One region of the Pseudomonas coleopterorum genome, then DNA from elsewhere that is predicted to be linked to it. Evidence: predicted binding sites of a transcription regulator. Region 1 holds the regulator's gene; the other holds the start of a gene.
The links. Region 1 encodes FliA, which starts transcription of late flagellar genes. Its sites were predicted from a motif close to CTAAAGTTTNNNNNNNNNNNGCCGNTAA; they were not measured.
Positions count from the first base shown of each region.

Region 2: a site for FliA is predicted at 2,020-2,047, ahead of BLV18_RS08250 (methyl-accepting chemotaxis protein). Genes of this name have one in related genera too.

Region 1 covers NZ_FNTZ01000001.1:2,982,610-2,986,019, forward strand. The annotation lists gene BLV18_RS13310 (protein phosphatase CheZ) at 1-260, opposite strand, end outside; gene BLV18_RS13315 (chemotaxis response regulator CheY) at 280-654, opposite strand; gene fliA (RNA polymerase sigma factor FliA) at 868-1,614, opposite strand; gene fleN (flagellar synthesis regulator FleN) at 1,608-2,441, opposite strand; gene flhF (flagellar biosynthesis GTPase FlhF) at 2,560-3,410, opposite strand, start outside.
Region 2 covers NZ_FNTZ01000001.1:1,814,385-1,817,794, forward strand. The annotation lists gene fucP (L-fucose:H+ symporter permease) at 1-879, opposite strand, end outside; gene rbsK (ribokinase) at 911-1,837, opposite strand; gene BLV18_RS08250 (methyl-accepting chemotaxis protein) at 2,174-3,410, shown strand, end outside.

The DNA of each region.
Region 1 (3,410 bases):
TCGGTCGCGTCGGTGATCTGCGACACCTCTTCGGCCTGGGGAATGGTCGGATCGATCTGGAAACTGACGATGGCGCTGTGCAGCTCGCGGGTCAGCTTGCCGACTTCCTGATACAAACCGCGATCGCGGGTCTGATTCAGTTCGTGGATCAATTGCACCGCTTCACCGAAACGGCCTTTCTCAAGGCTGTCGACCAGCTCGACGGCGTGTTTCTTCAGGGTCGACTCGAAGTCCCCCAACGTGCTTTGTTTGTGGTCCATTGCGCCCCCATTGCAGACTTCAGCTATTGACGCGCTCGAAAATCTTTTCGATTTTTTCTTTCAGCACTTGCGCAGTGAAAGGCTTGACCACATACCCGTTGACCCCGGCCTGGGCGGCTTCGATGATCTGCTCGCGCTTGGCCTCGGCGGTCACCATGAGCACCGGCAGGTGCTTGAGGCGGTCGTCGGCGCGCACCTGGCGCAGCAGATCGATGCCCGACATGCCCGGCATGTTCCAGTCGGTGACGAGGAAATCGAAGTTGCCGCTGTGCAACATCGGCAAGGCGGTGTTGCCATCGTCGGCCTCGGCGGTGTTGGTGAAGCCCAGGTCACGCAGCAGATTCTTGATGATGCGCCGCATCGTCGAAAAATCGTCGACGATGAGGATTTTCATGTTCTTGTCCAATTAGACCTCCAGCAGTCTTGAACACGCCCAGCCTCTGAGCGTGCATAACAATCGAATTCGCCTGAGCCACTTGCCGCTGCAGATCGCTTACACGCGCTACGCCAACGGGCCTCTTCGCGGGCAGAGCCCGCTCCCACATAGGTCGAGACTGTGGGAGCGGGCTCTGCCCGCGAAAAAGCCCGCACCGATCTCGCCGTTCCTTCAGCGTGCCCGCCACTCTCCCAAGCGCCCGCGCAGTCGCGCGGCGCACTGGCTGTGCAACTGGCTGACGCGCGATTCGCTGACACCCAGTACCTCGCCGATTTCCTTGAGGTTCAACTCTTCGTCGTAATACAGCGACAACACCAGCTTCTCGCGTTCGGGCAGGTTGGCGATGGCCTCGGCCAGCGCACCCTGGAAGCGCTCGTCCTCCAGATCCCGCGAGGGCTCCAGCGAACCGCTGGCGCCGTCTTCGTGCAGCCCCTCGTGTTCGCCGTCCTGCAGCAGGTCGTCGAAACTGAACAGGCGGCTGCCCAAGGTATCGTTCAGGATCCCGTAGTAATCATCCAGACTCAGATTGAGTTCGGCCGCAATCTCGTGATCTTTAGCGTCGCGACCGGTTTTTGACTCGATTCGGCGAATGGCATCACTGACCATGCGGGTATTGCGGTGCACCGAACGCGGTGCCCAGTCACCCTTGCGCACCTCGTCGAGCATCGCGCCGCGAATACGAATGCCGGCATAGGTCTCGAAACTGGCCCCTTTGCTCGAGTCGTACTTGGTCGAAACCTCCAGCAGGCCGATCATGCCGGCCTGGATCAGGTCTTCCACCTGCACGCTTGCCGGCAGTCGCGCCAGCAGGTGATAGGCAATGCGCTTGACCAGCGGCGCGTATTGCTCGATCAGCTGATGCTGCTGCGAGTCGCGCGACGCCTTGCTGTACATACGGTATCCGCTGGCGCTCATGATACGGGCCCTGCACTGGTTTGCTGCACCAGGCGTTCGACGAAGAACTCCAGGTGGCCGCGGGGATTGGCCGGCAATGGCCAGGTGTCTACCTTCTGCGCGATGGCCTTGAAGGCCAGCGAGCATTTGGAGCGGGGAAACGCCTCGTAGACGGCGCGCTGCTTCTGCACGGCCTTGCGCACCGACTCGTCGTACGGCACGGCGCCGACGTACTGCAGGGCCACGTCGAGGAAGCGGTCGGTCACCTTGGTCAGCTTGGCGAACAGGTTGCGGCCTTCCTGAGGGCTCTGCGCCATGTTGGCCAGGACCCGGAAGCGATTCATGCCGTAGTCGCGGTTGAGCAGCTTGATCAGGGCGTAGGCATCGGTGATCGAAGTCGGCTCGTCGCACACCACCAGCAGCACTTCCTGGGCCGCGCGTACGAAACTCACCACGGAGTCGCCGATACCGGCAGCGGTGTCGATGATCAATACGTCGAGGTTGTCGCCCACGTCGCTGAAGGCCTGGATCAGGCCTGCATGCTGGGCCGGGGTCAGGTGCACCATACTCTGGGTGCCGGAGGCCGCCGGCACCACGCGAATGCCGCCAGGGCCCTGCAACATCACGTCACGCAGTTCGCAGCGACCTTCGATCACGTCGGCCAGGGTGCGCTTGGGGGTCAGGCCCAGCAATACGTCGACGTTGGCCAGGCCAAGGTCGGCGTCCAGCAACATGACCCGGCGGCCGAGCTCGGCCAACGCCAGGGACAAGTTCACTGACACATTTGTCTTGCCGACGCCGCCTTTGCCGCCGGTCACCGCGATCACCTGTACGGGATGCATGCTGCCCATGTTCGTTCTTTACCTTGTCTAGACCGAGGCCACACCAGTGGCTGCCAGTTCGATTGCTCGAGTAATTCCTGGCAACCCTACGATGCAGGAAGATTGTGCTTGCCTAACGTTCTTCACCTCAGCCAACTCGCTTGTCGGGGCTGTGGTAGAGACCTGCGAACATATCGGCCATGGCCTCTTCGCTGGGCTCTTCTTGCATCTGCACGCTCACCGCGCGGCTGACCAGCTGGTGCCGCCGCGGCAGATGCAAGTCGTCGGGAATGCGCGGCCCATCGGTGAGATAGGCAATCGGCAGTTCCTGACTGATGGCCAGGCTCAGCACTTCGCCGAGACAGGCCGTTTCATCGAGTTTGGTCAGGATGCACCCGGCCAGACCGCAACGTTTGTAGCTATGGTAGGCCGCGGTCAGCACCTGCTTCTGGCTGGTGGTCGCCAGCACCAGGTAGTTGCGGGCGTTGATCCCACGTCCGGCCAGGCTTTCGAGCTGCATGCGCAGGGCCGGATCGCTGGCCTGCAGGCCGGCGGTGTCGATCAAGACCACGCGCTTGCGCAGCAGCGGCTCCAGGGCCTGTACCAATGACTGGCCCGGATCCACCTGAGTCACCGAAACGTTGAGAATGCGGCCCAGGGTCTTGAGCTGTTCCTGAGCACCGATACGAAAACTGTCCATGCTCACCAGAGCCACGCTCTGCGAGCCGTATTTGAGCACATAGCGCGCCGCCAGCTTGGCCAGGGTGGTGGTCTTGCCCATGCCGGCCGGGCCGACCATGGCGATCACGCCACCTTCTTCGAGCGGTTCGACGTCCGGCGTGCGAATCATACGCGCCAAGTGCGCCAGCAGCATCCGCCAGGCCTGCCGTGGCTCGTGAATTTCACTGGTCAGGCTGAGCAGTTCGCGAGCGATCGGGCCAGACAGGCCGATGCGCTGCAAGCGCCGCCAGAGATTGGCCTGGGCCGGCTTGCTGCCCT
Region 2 (3,410 bases), 1.2 Mb from region 1:
GAACCATGAGGCGCTGCGTTCGTTCATGCCGCCCATCTGCATGGCCAGGCGAATGGTGAAGCTCCAGACGCCCACCTGAGCGCCGACGTAGAGGAACTGCGCCAGCACGCCGAAACAGAAGCGCGGGTTGCGGCGCAGGCGGCCCAGGCTTTCACCCAGGCTGGCCCGGGGTTCGCTGCCGGTGCGGTTGCCCTTGCAGGCGGGAAAGCGGGTGATGGCGATCAGGATGAACATCAGAATGAGCACCGCGATCATCCATTTGTACGGCAGCAAGGTCGACTGGATCATCTGCAACTGTTGCACGGCCGCTTCGCTGGCACTCATCTGCGCCAGTTGCTCGTGGCTGGCGTCGGTGTCCTTGAACATCACGAAGCTGCCCACGTACACCCCGGTCATGGCTCCGAACGGGTGAAAGGTCTGGGAGATGTTCAGGCGTCGCGTGCCGGTTTCCCGCGGACCCATCAGGGTCGAATAGGTGTTGCAGGCGGTCTCGAGAAACGACAGGCCGGCGGCGATGACGAACAGCGCGATCAGAAACATGCCGTACTTGGCGGTGGACGCGGCAGGGAAGAACAGCGCGCAGCCGAACAGGTACAGCATCAGGCCGACCAGGATCGTGGTCTTGTAGCTGAAACGGCGCACCACCAGGGCTGCCGGTATGGCGACGAAGAAGTAGCCCAGGTAGAACGCCGACTGGACGAAGGCCGACTGGAAGTCGCTGAGCAGGAAGGCCTTCTTGAAGTGGGCGATCAACACGTCGTTCATGCCGGCCGCGGCAGCCCACAGGGCGAAGATCAGACACAGCAGGATGAAGGCGAACCATGGCGTACGGTTCAGGTAGAACCCGTCCGGGGTTTGTTGCAGCGCAGGTTTGTTCATTATTGTTCTCCGCGAGAGTGCTGGTGAGGTGTCAGCGAGCCGATGCATCCAGAAAGCGTGCAAACGTTTCTGCGTCCGGGTAGGAAGACTGCGTGCCGAGGCCGGTGACCGAGCAGGCGGAGTAGGCCACCGCCTGTTGCATCGCCTGACGGATATCGGCGTCCCGGCTCCAGTGCCTTGCGAAGCAGCCGATGAAGGCGTCGCCCGCGCCACTGGTGTCGCGCGCCTCGACCTTGACGCCCGGGACCTGCCACTCGCCTTCGGCGCCCACGTACAGGGCGCCTTGTTCACCCAAGGTGACGATGACGTGGCGTACACCCTTGGCCACCAGGGTCCGCGCGGCATGCGCAGCGTCCGCGGCAGAATTCACCTGCAGCCCGCTGATGAGCGCCAGTTCGCTTTCGTTGGGAATCAGGAAGTCCAGCAGCGCCAAGTGGTCGTTGCTCAGGCCGGCCAGGGCAGGGGCGGGGTTGAGCAACACTGGAATGGCGTGGCGTCGAGCGAACTCGATGGCGTGGTACACGCTCGCCAGTTCGATTTCCAGTTGCAGCACGATCAGGGCGCAATCACGCAATTGCGCCTCGGCGCGATCGATGTCGGCCGGATGCAGATGGGCATTGGCGCCTTTGACGATCAGGATGCTGTTGTGGGAGTTCTCCTGAACGAAGATCGGCGCCACACCGCTGGACACGCCCGGTACCCGCTCGACGAAACGCGAGTCGATGCCCAGCCGTTGGAAATTGGCCAGGGTGGTATCGGCGAAGCCGTCGTCGCCGACCTTGCTCAGCATCAGGACGTCGGCACCCAGCAAGGCCGCCGCCGCGGCCTGGTTGGCCCCCTTGCCGCCGCAGCCCATGGCGAAACGCGGTGCTTCGAGGGTTTCGCCCTGGGCGGGCATGCGCTCGATGTAGGTGATCAGGTCGACCATGTTGCTGCCGATGACTGCGATCTTGCTCATTGTTGTTGTGACCTCGCCAGCGCCGACGGACCCACCGTCGGCTGTTATTTATGTTATTTAAATAACATTTTCTGTGAGTATTCAATCTTTATTTTTTCGAGCCCCGCAGTGATGTCGCCGCGACATTACTCAAGTCATGAAGTTCAAAAGCTGTACAAATAAATATATTTGTACAAATTCTCGTAAAGTTATCCGAAACCCAACCGATACGGACGTTTGAGCACAGAACACCTGTGCTCGGCCAAGGGGCCGGACAGAGCCCCGGCGTCCGAGAAAGGGACCGTTCTCACCTCACGCTTAACCACGAACCGTCCCATTCCGGGCTGTGAGAACCCTATGAACATCCTTGCTCCTGCCGTAACGCTCGCCAACCGATTGCGCTTCAAGACCAAATTCGCGGTGCTCGCCATCATCGTTCTGGTTCCGCTGCTCCTGCTCGGTACCCGCTTCATCGTTCAGCTCAATGACAGCCTGGCGGTCATACGCTCGGAGCAGACCGGCCAGCGCTACCTGCTGGATGTGACGCCGATCCTGCGCCTGTCCATGATGCAGCGCGCGTTGACCAACCGCCTGCTCAGCGGCGATCAGACCGCACAGGCCGATGTGCTGGCCAATCAGGCAAAGATCGAAGACGCCTTCTCGAAACTGGCCACCACTGACCGCCAGTTCAACGACGCTCTGCAGACCGGCGATCGCGTCGAACGCCTGCATGCCTCGGCCACGCGCTTGATGTCGCTGGCCAAGCCCGGCGTCGATCCTGGGGGCATGTTCGATCAATGGAACGACCAACTGACCGAGACCCTGAATTTCGTCTACTACGTCTCCGCGACGTCGGGCATGGTGCTGGATGAGGATTACGCATCGCTGTTCATGATCGACCTGAGCACGCTGCGTCTGCCTCGCCAGATCAACATCGTCGGGCAATTGCGCGGCTTGGCCAGCGGGCTGCGTGAGGGGCAGCCGTTGAGCCCCGCGACGCGTGGCGTGATCAAGTCGATGCTCAAGACCGAATTGCTCATCCACAAGGAGCTTCAGCAAAGCCTGGAGCTGCTGCGTCGCCGAGAGCCCGCCCTGGCCGATCGCATTCAGGCACCTATCGACAGTGCGTTCATGAGCCTGACCGGCTTCCGTGCGGACCTGGAAGCGGTCACGTCCTCTACCAGTGACACGCTGGTCAACGTGCAGAACGTGCCCGCCAAAGGCAACTCGGTCGTGGCTGAGCTGTACAAGGCACAGGACACGCTGCAGGAAGAACTGCTCAACCGCCTGGCCCAGCGGGCTCAGGAAAAGACCTCGGAGCGGCTGTTCATTCTTGGCATGTTCGCCGTCGTCGGCCTGCTGCTGGCGTACGTGTTCTGCGGTATCTACAGTGCCATGCGCCGTAGCATCGAGGATGTGTTGCAGGCCACCCGGCTCATCGGCCAAGGTGACTTGAGCGCACGCGTCCAGGTGCGTGGCAAGGACGAAATGGCCGACGTGGGCAACAGCCTGAACCACATGGTGCGGGCCTTCGGCAGCTCGCTGACCCAGGTCGAGCGCAGCTCGCAGTCGGTTTCCGATGCCGCCGCGCGCA